One region of the Pantoea alfalfae genome, then DNA from elsewhere that is predicted to be linked to it. Evidence: predicted binding sites of a transcription regulator. Region 1 holds the regulator's gene; each other region holds the start of a gene.
The links. Region 1 encodes Fur, which represses iron uptake genes when iron is present. Its sites were predicted from a motif close to ATAATAATGAGAACNACTATCAA; they were not measured.
Positions count from the first base shown of each region.

Region 2: exbB (tol-pal system-associated acyl-CoA thioesterase) is a predicted target of Fur. The motif match lies at 3,040-3,062, and genes of this name have one in related genera.
Region 3: fepD (Fe(3+)-siderophore ABC transporter permease) is a predicted target of Fur. The motif match lies at 2,459-2,481, and genes of this name have one in related genera.

Region 1 covers NZ_CP082292.1:2,885,971-2,890,220, forward strand. Annotated here, with positions in the region: gene ybfF (esterase) at 1-465, shown strand, start outside; gene ybfE (LexA regulated protein) at 634-909, shown strand; gene fldA (flavodoxin FldA) at 1,042-1,572, shown strand; gene fur (ferric iron uptake transcriptional regulator) at 1,920-2,363, shown strand; gene K6R05_RS13575 (hypothetical protein) at 2,429-2,824, opposite strand; gene glnS (glutamine--tRNA ligase) at 3,061-4,250, opposite strand, start outside.
Region 2 covers NZ_CP082292.1:673,914-678,163, reverse strand. Annotated here, with positions in the region: gene K6R05_RS03280 (Csu type fimbrial protein) at 1-248, shown strand, start outside; gene K6R05_RS03275 (MFS transporter) at 245-1,567, opposite strand; gene exbD (TonB system transport protein ExbD) at 1,804-2,226, opposite strand; gene exbB (tol-pal system-associated acyl-CoA thioesterase) at 2,233-2,955, opposite strand; gene K6R05_RS03260 (TRAP transporter substrate-binding protein) at 3,305-4,250, shown strand, end outside.
Region 3 covers NZ_CP082292.1:3,561,992-3,566,241, forward strand. Annotated here, with positions in the region: gene K6R05_RS16640 (ATP-binding cassette domain-containing protein) at 1-446, opposite strand, end outside; gene fepG (iron-enterobactin ABC transporter permease) at 443-1,423, opposite strand; gene fepD (Fe(3+)-siderophore ABC transporter permease) at 1,420-2,409, opposite strand; gene entS (enterobactin transporter EntS) at 2,557-3,801, shown strand; gene fepB (Fe2+-enterobactin ABC transporter substrate-binding protein) at 3,796-4,250, opposite strand, start outside.

The DNA of each region.
Region 1 (4,250 bases):
CTGGTGCCGGACCGCATTGAGCGGCTGGTGATGATCGATATTGCCCCGGTCGACTACCAGACCCGCCGCCATGACGAGATCTTTGCCGGCATTCGAGCTGTAACCGACGCAGGCGTCTCGTCACGCAGTGAGGCGGCGAAGATTATGCGTACGCTTATCGATGAAGAAGGGGTGATTCAGTTCCTGCTGAAGTCATTTCAGGCGGGCGAGTGGCGCTTTAACGTCCCGGTGCTGTGGGATAACTACACCACGATCTCGGGCTGGCAGCCGGTTCCGGCCTGGGATCATCCGGCGCTGTTTATTCGCGGCGGCGACTCCAGCTATCTGGACAACCGCTACCGCGATGCGCTACTGCAGCAGTTCCCTGCCGCGCAGGCCCATGTCATTGGAGGCGCGGGACACTGGGTTCATGCAGAGAAACCCGATGCCGTTTTGCGCAGTGTCCGTCGCTTTTTTGCGCTTTAAAAGCAAATAGATGGCGGCAAAGGTTTAGGATTGGCGTCCGGAGTAAGCGTGAAGTATGATGGCGCGCTAAAATTTTGCCGCGCGTCCGTTTTGCTGCGGCAATGGCCAATAATTTATAATCTGCGCGGTGAGTGACTGGCGCCCGCCCCCATTCAGTTTTACTAAGCCATGGCAAAAGAACAGACTGACCGCACGACGCTCGATCTCTTTGCTGATGAGCGCCGCCCTGGTCGACCCAAAACCAGCCCGCTTTCGCGTGATGAACAGCTGCGCATTAACAAGCGCAATCAACTCAAACGTGACAAAGGACGCGGACTTCGTCGTGTCGAACTGAAAATGAACAGTGAAGCCGTCGATGCGCTCAACACGCTGGCAGAACAGCGCAATCTCAGCCGCAGCGAACTGATTGAACAGATGCTGCTGGCACAGCTCCAACTGGATTAATGCGGGCAAAACGCACGCAGGAGCAAATGTCGGGGCTTTAACCGTTCACCGGTTTTCTCTCGTCTGCTATTATTCGCTGAAATGTGCTGCGGCACACATCTCATTATCAGGATTTAAGAGGTTATTTTACTCATGGCACTCGTAGGCATCTTCTTTGGCAGCGATACCGGCAATACCGAAAACATTGCAAAAATGATCCAGAAACAGCTGGGTACAGACGTTGCAGAAGTGCATGACATCGCGAAAAGCACAAAAGAAGATCTGGAAGCGTTTGATATCCTGCTGCTGGGCATTCCGACCTGGTACTATGGTGAAGCGCAGTGCGACTGGGATGATTTTTTCCCGACGCTGGAAGAGATCGATTTCAACGGCAAGCTGGTTGCGCTGTTTGGCTGCGGCGATCAGGAAGATTACGCGGAGTACTTCTGTGATGCGATGGGCACGATCCGTGACATCATTGAGCCGCACGGTGCCGTAATAGTGGGCCACTGGCCAACAGAAGGCTATCACTTCGAAGCCTCAAAAGGGCTGGCCGATGATACCCACTTCCTGGGTCTGGCCATCGATGAAGATCGTCAGCCTGAACTGACCAACCAGCGCGTGGAGCAGTGGGTTAAGCAGATTTCTGATGAACTGCAGCTGAAAGATATCCTTGAAGCCTGATCCTGCCCGCCTCAATGTGAGCGCCAGCTCACATTGAGGCAATGGAAATTCCTATAGAAATAATAGCCACATTTTTTTAACTTTCTCCGTTTAATCTGTAGAATACCCGCATCGATCTTCCGCTTATTTTTTCAGGCGGTAAGACTAAGCGATGTACCAACAGACATCTGCCAGAATCCTCCCCGGCCCGGTGACCTATCCCCCACAGCCCGTGATGATTCAGGCACGCCCTCTGGTTTTCATTTCATCGCTTCAGTTCTATAATGAGACGCAAATGAGAATGAGCGCAGATCGACATTCAAGGCGATAAGCCACAAAAGTGAATATAGTGACAGGACAAAATCCGCATGACTGACAATAACACCGCATTAAAGAAGGCTGGCCTGAAAGTGACGCTGCCCAGACTGAAAATTCTGGAAGTGCTTCAGGAACCTGAGTGCCATCACGTCAGTGCGGAAGATTTGTACAAACGCCTGATCGACATCGGCGAAGAGATTGGCCTGGCTACCGTTTACCGTGTTCTGAACCAGTTTGATGACGCCGGTATCGTGACCCGTCACAACTTTGAAGGCGGTAAATCTGTCTTTGAACTGACGCAGCAGCATCACCACGATCATCTGATCTGTCTGGATTGCGGCAAGGTTATTGAGTTCAGCGATGAGTCGATCGAAACGCGTCAGCGTGAAATCGCCACCCGTCATGGCATCAAGCTGACCAACCACAGCCTCTATCTCTATGGACACTGTACGCTGGGTGATTGCCGGGAAGACGAAACCCTGCACGACCAGTAACGCGACCTGAAATAAAAAAACCGGTGAATTCACCGGTTTTTTTTCGTCTGTCTTCGGCTGTTGTATCAGGCGACCAGCGTCTCCTGCAGATAGCGCCAGCGTGGAATAGAGCTGCTGCAGTCCAGTATCGCCAGCGAGATACGGCTCTGATTATTGCCATTCATCATCTGCATTTCGCGATACTGTACGGTGATCTCTTTTTCATGATGAGAGAGGATGACGTGTTCGCAGGTGACAATGCGCATCCCTTCGCGCTGTCCCTGCAGCTGCCGGAAAAGCGCCTCGACCTCGTTCAGATTGCACTCTCTGCCCTTTGGGGTGACCATGCGGAATTCAGGATGAAAATAGGACATCAGCAGCTCAAAACTGTCGTCAGATCCGGCAGGCTGGTTAAAAATACGTTCAATGAGCTGATGTAAAACGACCACACTGTTTCTGGCTTCCTGGGCGAGAACTGTCATTTTTTTTCCTTCTGTAACCCGCTTTGCAACCTCTGAGAGCGCATAGCCTACCTGAAAGCGGATAATTCACATCTGGAAATTGATTAATTTTTTTAAACTCAGATTTCTCTCACAATGCCGCATTTAATCGGTTGCGGTTAGATCAGAATAAATGTCGGCAATGAGTAAAATCAGGGCAACAAAAAAGGGCGATAAATCGCCCTTTTGTCATTTTATGAGGTCAGCCTCAAAAAAATTTATTCGCCAGTTTTCGCCCAGGTATCACGAAGACCGACGGTGCGGTTAAACACCAGTTGCGATGGCGTAGAGTAAACGCTGTCGGCGCAGAAATAACCCTCACGTTCAAACTGGAACGGAGTGGTCGGTTCCACATCGCGCAGGCTCGGTTCCACAAAGCCCAGTTTGATCGCCAGTGACTCAGGGTTGATCACCGCCAGGAAGTCCTCTGCCGCGCCCGGATTTGGCACACTGAACAGACGATCATACAGGCGGAACTCTGCTGGCTGCGCGTGATCCGCAGACACCCAGTGAATGACCCCTTTGACCTTACGGCCATCGGCAGGATCTTTGCTCAGCGTGTCTACGTCGCTGGTGCAGTAGATGCAGGTGATGTTGCCCGCTTCATCTTTAGCGACGCGCTCAGCACGAATCACATAGGCATTGCGCAGGCGGACTTCTTTGCCCAGCACCAGGCGCTTATATTGCTTGTTCGCCTCTTCGCGGAAATCGGCACGGTCAATCCAGATCTCGCGGCTGAACGGCACTTCACGCGTACCCATCTCCGGTTTACCCGGATGATTTGGCATGGTGATGATTTCGTTATGGCCAGCTGGCAGGTTTTCGATCACCACTTTCAGCGGATCCAGCACAGCCATAGCACGTGGCGCATTCTCATTCAGGTCATCACGGATACAGGACTCCAGCGAGGCCATCTCCACGATGTTATCCTGCTTGGTCACGCCGATACGACGGCAGAACTCGCGGATAGAGGCGGCGGTGTAACCACGACGACGCAGACCTGAAACGGTCAGCATGCGCGGATCGTCCCAGCCTTCAACGTGCTTCTCGGTCACCAGCTGAGTGAGTTTGCGTTTCGACATTACCGCATACTCCAGATTCAGGCGCGAGAACTCATACTGGCGCGGATGAACCGGAATGGTGATGTTATCCAGCACCCAGTCATAGAGACGGCGGTTATCCTGGAACTCCAGCGTACACAGCGAGTGCGTAATGCCTTCCAGCGCATCGGAGATGCAGTGGGTAAAGTCATACATCGGGTAGATGCACCACTTGTTGCCGGTCTGGTGGTGTTCCGCGAACTTGATGCGGTAAAGCACTGGATCACGCATCACGATAAAATTAGAGGCCATGTCGATTTTCGCGCGCAGACAGGCAGTGCCTTCGGCAAACTCACCGTTTCGCATCT
Region 2 (4,250 bases), 1.8 Mb from region 1:
ATGCGGCGGGTAGCGTCAGGAATATGGCAAGCGGCGCGAATCGGCTGAGCTATGAAATTTATAAAAGTACCACCAGCAATCGCTGGGGATCGGCAGGCACGGAACGCTGGAGCAGTACCACCTCGACGGCGGTATCCACGGATGGACTGACGCGCGGCTTTAACTACACCGCGCGCATCCTGACCACGCAGAACACGCCGCCTGCCGGTAACTACAGCGACAGCGTGGTGGTCGATTTGTCGTTTTAGAGTGAAGCACTGACCGGCGTAGCGCTGTGACGGGTCTGATACTGCTTCACCATCCGGCCAATCAGCAACGTGCCGATCAACCCACAGACTGCGGCAAAGGTCAGCCAGACGCCCGGCATCGCTTTGTCACCGGTTGCATGGATCAGATAGCTGGAGATGGCAGGCGTGAAACCGCCAAACAGCGCCGTCGCCAGGCTATAGGCCATGGAGAAACCGGCGGCGCGCACCTCAGCAGGCATAATCTCCGCCAGATAGACCACCATCGCACCGTTGTAGCTGGCATAAAGAAACGACAGCCACAGTTCCGCTTCCAGCAGATGAGCGAAGCTGGCCGATCCCACCAGCCAATGCAGTACCGGCCAGGTAGTCACAATCATCAGCAGGGTAAAGATGATCAGCAGCGGACGACGACCGACGCGATCCGACAGCGCGCCCATCAGCGGTAGCCAGAAGAGGTTTGAGACACCGACGCAGAGGGTGACCAGAAACGCCTGTTTGTCGCTCATCATCAGCACGGTTTTACCAAAGGTCGGGGTAAAGGCAGTGATCATGTAGAACATTACCGTGGTGGTGACCACCATCAGCATACCCGCCAGCACCAGCGCCCAGTTACTGGCAACTGAGCGCATGATTTCCGTCATGCTCGGGTGATGTTTACGTTTGCTGAACGCTTCGGTCTCCTCCAGCATCCGGCGGATGTAGAACAGGAATGGCACAATCAGACAGCCGACCACAAACGGGATACGCCAGCCCCACTCCGTCACCGCCTCTTTCGCCAGCAGATGATTCAGCATCAGGCCCAGCAGCGCGGCAAAAATAACCGCAATCTGCTGACTGCCCGACTGCCAGCTGACGAAAAAGCCTTTACGACCTTTCGGCGCGACTTCCGCCAGATAGACCGACACGCCACCCAGCTCGACGCCTGCCGAGAAGCCCTGCAACAGGCGTCCCAGCAGGATCAGAATCGGTGCCGCCGCGCCCAGCGTGGCGTAGCCTGGCACCAGCGCAATGGTCAGGGTACCCATCGCCATCAGGCCCAGCGTCAGCAACAAGCCTTTACGACGACCGTGATGGTCGATGTAGGCACCCAGAATGATCGCCCCCAGCGGGCGCATCAGGAAACCAGCACCAAAGGTCATCAGGGTGAGCATCAGGGAAGCAAACGGGTCATCACCGGGAAAGAAAGTTTTGGCAATGGCGGTGGCGTAATAGCCAAACACCATAAAATCGTACATCTCCAGAAAGTTACCACTGGTGACGTTAAAGATGGTTCGGGCCGCACTTTTCGGCGGCTTTTGTAAAGACGGGGTGTGACTCATGACGGCTTCCTGTTGTTTTTTAGCCGTTTTAGCCTGACTAAGGCGAGATTAATGTGACCTGGCTCACCATTGCACTTTACAATTCTGTGTACATGAGTAACAACCAATTAACAATTCAAATCAGGCAGCATAAATGATCCGCCTGGCCGCCGATCTGCCTGATTTTATCTGGCTGAAGCGCCGCCATAAAAAAAGGCGACCTTAACAGTCGCCTTTTCATTATGCCGGATAACCCGCTATTTCTTCACAGTTTCCATGCCCATCAGACCAATTTTCAGGTAGCCCGCCGTGCGCAGCTTATCCATCACGCTCATCAGCGTTTCATAATCTACCGACTTGTCTGCCTGGAAGAAAATGGTGGTCTCTTTGTTGCCCTGCGTCTGGCTGGTCAGCACGTTAACCAGCGAATCCGGCGTGACCTGATCGTTAGCCACGTAAAGCTGCTTATCCGCTTTAATCGACAGATAGACCGGCTTTTCCGGCCGCGGTTGCGGCGCGCTGGTGGACGCGGGCAGATTAACGCGCACATCAACCGTGGCCAGTGGCGCGGCCACCATAAAGATGATCAACAGCACCAGCATGACGTCGATAAACGGCGTCACGTTGATCTCATGCATTTCACCATCGGTTTCCAGATCGTCGTTTAATCGCATGGCCATAACAACTTACCCTAAGCGCAGTTTCTGGGCGGTCGCAGGACGCGGAACTTCTTTGGCAACGGTGCCCAGGTCGATATCACGACTCTGCAGCAGCATCACCTGAGCAGCGACATCCCCCAGCGAGGCTTTGTAGTTGGCGATCATGCGGGCAAAAACGTTATAGATGACGACGGCCGGGATCGCAGCGACCAGGCCAATCGCAGTCGCCAGCAGCGCTTCGGCAATACCCGGTGCCACCACCGCAAGGTTAGTGGTCTGGGTTTTCGCGATGCCGATAAAGCTGTTCATGATGCCCCAGACGGTGCCAAACAGGCCGATAAAGGGTGCGACAGACCCGATAGTCGCCAGGAAGCCATTGCCCCGTCCTGCATGGCGGCTGAAGGCGGCGACACGGCGCTCAAGACGGAAACTGGTGCGATCTTTAATGCCGTTGGTATCTTCCACACCCGCCGACAGTTCAAGTTCATTTTGCGCATCGTTCAGCAGCACCACACTGTGGCTGTGCCCGGTAAACGACTGGGCAATGCGGGCGGCGTCATTCAGATTGCGGGCTTCGCCCAGTGCCAGTTGCTCACGCTTAAGGCGACGCTTAGCCGCGCTAAGTTCGGCATATTTGCCGAAGAAGATCGCCCAGGTCACCACTGAGGCCAATAACAGGCCAATCATGACCACCTTTACCACGATATCGGCATGTTGATACATGCCCCAAACGGAGAGGTCCGTTTGCATCAAATCACTGGCTACCACGCTGCTTCTCCAACTTCTGATTCAGGGATGCGAAACAAGCGCAAATAATAGCAAAACGGTGGCGAATTGATAGTAGTTCTCATTAGTATTTACAAAGCTGATCTGCGCTCTTGACCTGTTGTTGAGCGGGTTCAGGCACGGCTTGTGAGGATGTTTCGAAAATGTGAAGCTGCATGAAAATTTATTAAAACAACGTTTCAAAATGTGACGGAATTCATTCAATCAGCATTGCTACATTTTACTCAGACGCGTTTTCACTATGCTGGCTCCTCACGGCCCTCTGCAGTTAGCCCAGACTGCAGGCCGTCTTACCTCTGCGGGAGACAATATAATGAGAATGATGAAAACATGCGTAGCCAGTGCCCTGGCGGCGATGATAGCGAGCGCCACCGCCACGGCACAGGTGATTAAAGTGGCTGAAGTACAGCCTGCCGGTTATCCCACCGTGGTCGCCCTGCAACACATGGGCGACAAACTGAAACAGGCCACCGATGGACGGCTGGAGATGAAGCTCTACGCCGGTGGCGTACTGGGCGATGAAGATCAGACGCTGCAACAGGTGCAGCTGGGTGCCATCGATATGATCCGCGTCTCGCTGGCGCCGGTCACCTCGATTGCCCCGGAAACCAGCGTGCTGACCCTGCCCTACGTTTTCCGCGACGTTGATCACATGCACAAAGTGCTGGATGGCGAGATAGGCCGCGAGATCGCCGACAAGTTCGACAACGATCCCAATGCCCGCATGGTGTTCCTGGGCTGGACCGATGCCGGTGAGCGCAACATGATCACTAAGAAGCCGCTGGCGAAACCGGAGGATCTTAAGGGCATGAAGATCCGGGTGCAGAATAGCGCCATCTCGCTGGCGACGCTGAAAGCGATGGGCGCGAATCCGGTGGCGATGGGCGTCAGTGAAGTGTTCAGTGCGATGCAGACTGGCGTGGTCGATGGCACCGAGAACAACCCACCGACCTTTGTCGCTCATAACTACATGCCGGTTGCGAAGTATTACACCCTCAGCGGCCACTTTATCCAGCCAGAGATGATCCTGTTTTCAAAACGCGCCTGGGATCGCCTGAAACCCGAAGATCAGGCACTGCTGAAAAAGCTCGGCAAAGAAGCACAGGATGAGGAGCGTCAGCTCTGGGCGACCTATACCGAAGAGTCGATCGCCAAAATGAAGGCGGGCGGCGTCACCTTCCAGCAGACTGACCGTGACTATTTCGTCAAAGCGACTCAGCCAGTACGCGATCAGTTTGGCGGCAAATATCAGGATCTGA
Region 3 (4,250 bases), 680 kb from region 1:
TGCCGCTGACCGCCAGAGAGCGTATCAACCTGCTGCTGCGCTAAATCGGCCACGCCGGTGGCCTGCATGGCCTGCTGCACCGCTGCCTCATCTTCCTGTCGCCAGCGCCCGAACAGCGACTGGTGCGGATAACGCCCGCGCGCCACCAGTTCGCTGACGCTGATACCCGCAGGCGCGTTCGAGCTTTGCGGCAGCAGCCCCAGCCGGCGTGCCACCTCTTTGGTGGCGTAGTGAGCAATGGTATTGCCATCCAGCAGCACCTCGCCCTGCAGCGGCGAGACCAGGCGGCTTAAGGTACGCAGCAGCGTCGATTTTCCGCAGGCGTTGGGACCGATGATCACGGTCAGCTCACCGTCAGGGATCGCCACAGAGAGATTCTCCGCCACGATTTTTTTGTCATAGCCCAGCGTCAGCGCGTCGCCCTGCAAACGTGTTGTCACTTTCATTGACGTCGTGCCTCCCGCACCAGTAGTGCAATCAGATAGAGTCCGCCCAGGCTGACCGTGATTACGCCAACCGGCAGCTGATAAGGCAGGAAAAAGTGCTGCGCGGCGTAATCTGCGGCGATTAACAGCAGCGCGCCACACAAGGCCGCCAGCGGCAGCGCGCCTTTAGTGCCACCGCTGAGCCTCCGCGCAATCTGCGGTGCCAGCAACGCAATAAAGGAGATCGGACCGGCCAGCGCCGTCGAGGCGGCGGTGAGGATAACACCCGTCAGCATCAGCATGAGGCGGCTGCGCTCAACCGGAACGCCCAGCGCACAGGCCGTGTCGTCACCCATCTCCAGTAGTCGCATGCGGCGGGCCAGCATGCCTGTTGCCAGCAGCGCCAGCAGCAGCACGATGATCACCGGCGTGGTTTTCGCCCAGGTAATGCCGTTAAGTGAACCGGCGCTCCAGAGCCCGGCGCTCAGTGCCGCCTCCAGTGAAGCACTGATAATCAGCCAGCTGTTCAGCGCCATCAGCAGTGCCCGCACGCTGATGCCGACAATAATCAGCCGGAAAGTCTCCACGCCGTTGCGCCAGCTGAACAGCCAGACCACACCTGCAGTGAGCAGCCCGCCTGCCAGCGCCGCCAGCGTCATCCCTTCCATGTTTTGCTGGAACAGCACCAGCGCCACCAGTACACCGCTGTAAGCGCCGGTGTTAAAACCCAGAATATCGGGACTGCCCAGCGGGTTGCGCAACAGCGACTGAAAAATCGCCCCGCTGACGCCCAGCGCCGCACCAATCAGCAGCGCCATCATGACGCGCGGCAGACGCCACTCCAGCACAATCAGCTGAACATTGCGCGCTGCCTCGCCGTTGAAAAGTGCCCATAACTGGCTGGCTGAGATCGGTAAGGTGCCGCGCGTGATGCCCAAAAAAGCCAGCACCCCGCAGGCCATCAACAGCAGTAACGCATTGATCATCATCCGTGTCATATCTGCCCTTTTCCCAGCTTACGGCGCACCAGCACAATCAGCATCGGCGCACCGAGAATGGCCGTGACAATTGACACGCGCAGTTCACCCGGTATCAGCAGCCGTCCAAGAATATCGGCGGCCAGCAGCAGACAGGGCGTGATCACAAGGGTTCCCGGCAGCATCCAGCGATGATCGTTGCCCAGCAGCCAGCGGGCCAGATGCGGTGTCATTAACCCGACAAAGGCGATGGGTCCGACTGCCGCCGTCGCCGCACCGCTCAGCAGTGCAATCGCCAGCAATCCCACCAGTTGAGTACGCATCACACGGGTGCCCAGCGCGGTTGCCATATCTCCGCCCATACTCAGGCTGTTGAGCGAACCTGCCAGCAGCAACGCCAGCAGGCTCCCGGCTACGACCGCCGGAAAGACAGTGCGCAGAATGGCAAAATTGCGGATATCCAGCGAGCCGCTGTGCCAGAAACGCAGATGATCGTAAATATCGGGATTAAGCAGCGACAGGCCAGATGTTAAGCCCTCCAGCACCGCACCCAGCGCCACGCCTGCCAGCGTCAGACGCAGCGGATTCACGCGGCCGCCGCCGATCGCACCCGTCATGGCCACCAGCAGCGACGCCAGCAGTGCACCCGTAAAAGCAAAACCCAGCCATTCCGCAGGAGAATCGGCGCCAGAGAGGGCGATGCCAAGCACCACCGCAAAACCCGCTCCGGCATTCACACCAAGAATGCCTGGGTCAGCCAGGGGATTGCGCGTCAGGCTCTGCATCAGTGCGCCCGCCAGACCTAAACTGATCCCGGCCAGCAGTCCTGCCAGGGTTCGCGGCAGCCGGGCATCGCGCACGATCACGCAATCGATGCGGCTGCAGTCGGAGAGTAAGGCATGTGTGACATCATGAAAGGGGACAGGTCTGGCACCCAGCATCAGGCTGAGCGCAATAAGCAACAATAGCAGCATCCCTGAACCGGCTATTGCACGGAGTTGACGCATAACGTTTAAACCTTCACGAATTCAACATGGCCCGCAATTACGAGTGTTTATGATAATGATACTTGTTATCGTTATTAACTGTTTTTTGTATGTTATCATGACTCTCAGATTCAATAATGAGGAAAATGGGTCAAAAAAAGCGACGCTATGAACAAACCCTCCCACTTTATCGATCTCACTCTGCTGAGAACCCATCCCGCCTTTCGCGCCCTGTTTATCGCCCGCTTTATCTCGATTGTCGCGCTCGGCATGCTGGCGGTGGCGGTCCCGGTTCAGATTCATCAGCTGACGCAATCACCATTGCTGGTAGGACTGGCGGTGACGCTGGCCGGAGCCGGTATGTTTATCGGCCTGCTGACCGGCGGCGTGCTGGCCGATCGCTATGAGCGTCGTCGCCTGATCCTGTTTGCCCGATCCACCTGTGGCCTGGGCTTTGCCGCGTTGTGCATAAATGCCCTGCTCCCTTCACCGTCGGTCATCGCCGTCTTCGTGCTGGGACTCTGGGATGGCTTTTTCGGCGCGATAGGCGTCACGGCGCTGCTGGCGGCCACGCCGGCGCTGGTCGGGCGTGAGAATCTGATGAAGGCGGGTGCCATTACTATGCTGACGGTGCGCTTTGGCGCGATTCTGTCACCCGCGATTGCGGGTATGGTGATTGCTCAGGGCGGTGTGGCGTGGAACTACGGGCTGGCCGCGTTCGGCACGCTGCTGACGGTGTTAACCCTGTTGCGATTGCCGCCGCTTGCGCCACCGCAGCAGCCGCGTGAACATCCCATAAAGGCACTAAGCAGCGGCGTCCGCTTCCTGTTCGATACGCCGATTGTAGGTATGGCGGCGCTGACTGGCGCGCTGGTGACGTTAGCCAGCGCGGTGCGCGTGCTCTATCCGGCGCTGGCCCCTCACTGGCAGGTCGGTCTGACGGAGCTGGGGCTGATGTACGCCGCCGTGCCGTTGGGTGCTGCGACAGGCGCGCTGACCAGCGGACGGCTGGCGCAGTCGCCACAGCCGGGCCGCCTGATTCTGGTCAGTGCCATCGCGGCATTCGTCGCACTGGCTCTGTTCAGCCTGATGCCGTGGTTCAGCCTGAGTCTGATCTGCCTCGTGGCCTTTGGTTATTTCAGTGCCATCAGCAGCCTGGTGCAGTACGCGATGATTCAGACGCTGACGCCCGATGCACTGCTTGGCAGGATCAACAGCCTCTGGACAGCGCAGAATGTCACCGGCGATGCGATAGGTGCAGCAATCATTGGCGCGATGGGTTCACTGCTGTTGCCGCAGCAGGCAGCCGCCCTCTCTGGCCTGGCAGCCACCGTGCTGGGTCTCATCATGTGGCTGCTGATGGGCCGCCTGCGACGCTATCAACGGCCTGCCCCCGACGAAGCCACATCATGATTTCACGAACAGCGCTTCCAGCCGCGTCAGTAAATGACTGGCGCTGTAGTAGTCGAGACGAAAGCTATCCAGCCCCAGCGCATAGACCGCTTTAGCGCGCACCGCTGGGGTCTGCGCCAGAAAAGCATTGCTCATTACCTGCGCAGCCGTGTTATCTTCGGCGGCAAACAGCAGATAAGTCTGGCCATTCAGGCCTGCCGCCAGATTTTCGCCTGACAGCTGAAGAATATCTTTACGCTGTCCCATGCTGTGAGCGGACTGAAGCGTCGCCGGTGGCGTTGCCAGCGTGAAGCCCAGCGCCTGCAGTAACTTCCCCTGTGCCGATGCCTCCGTCCAGAGATTCACAGCCCGGCCATCTCCGTTCCACACCATTGCAGAAACCGGCTGCGGAGGCAGGGTCAGCTTTGCCTTCAGCGCCTTTTCACGCGCGTCGAACTCGCTTATCCGGG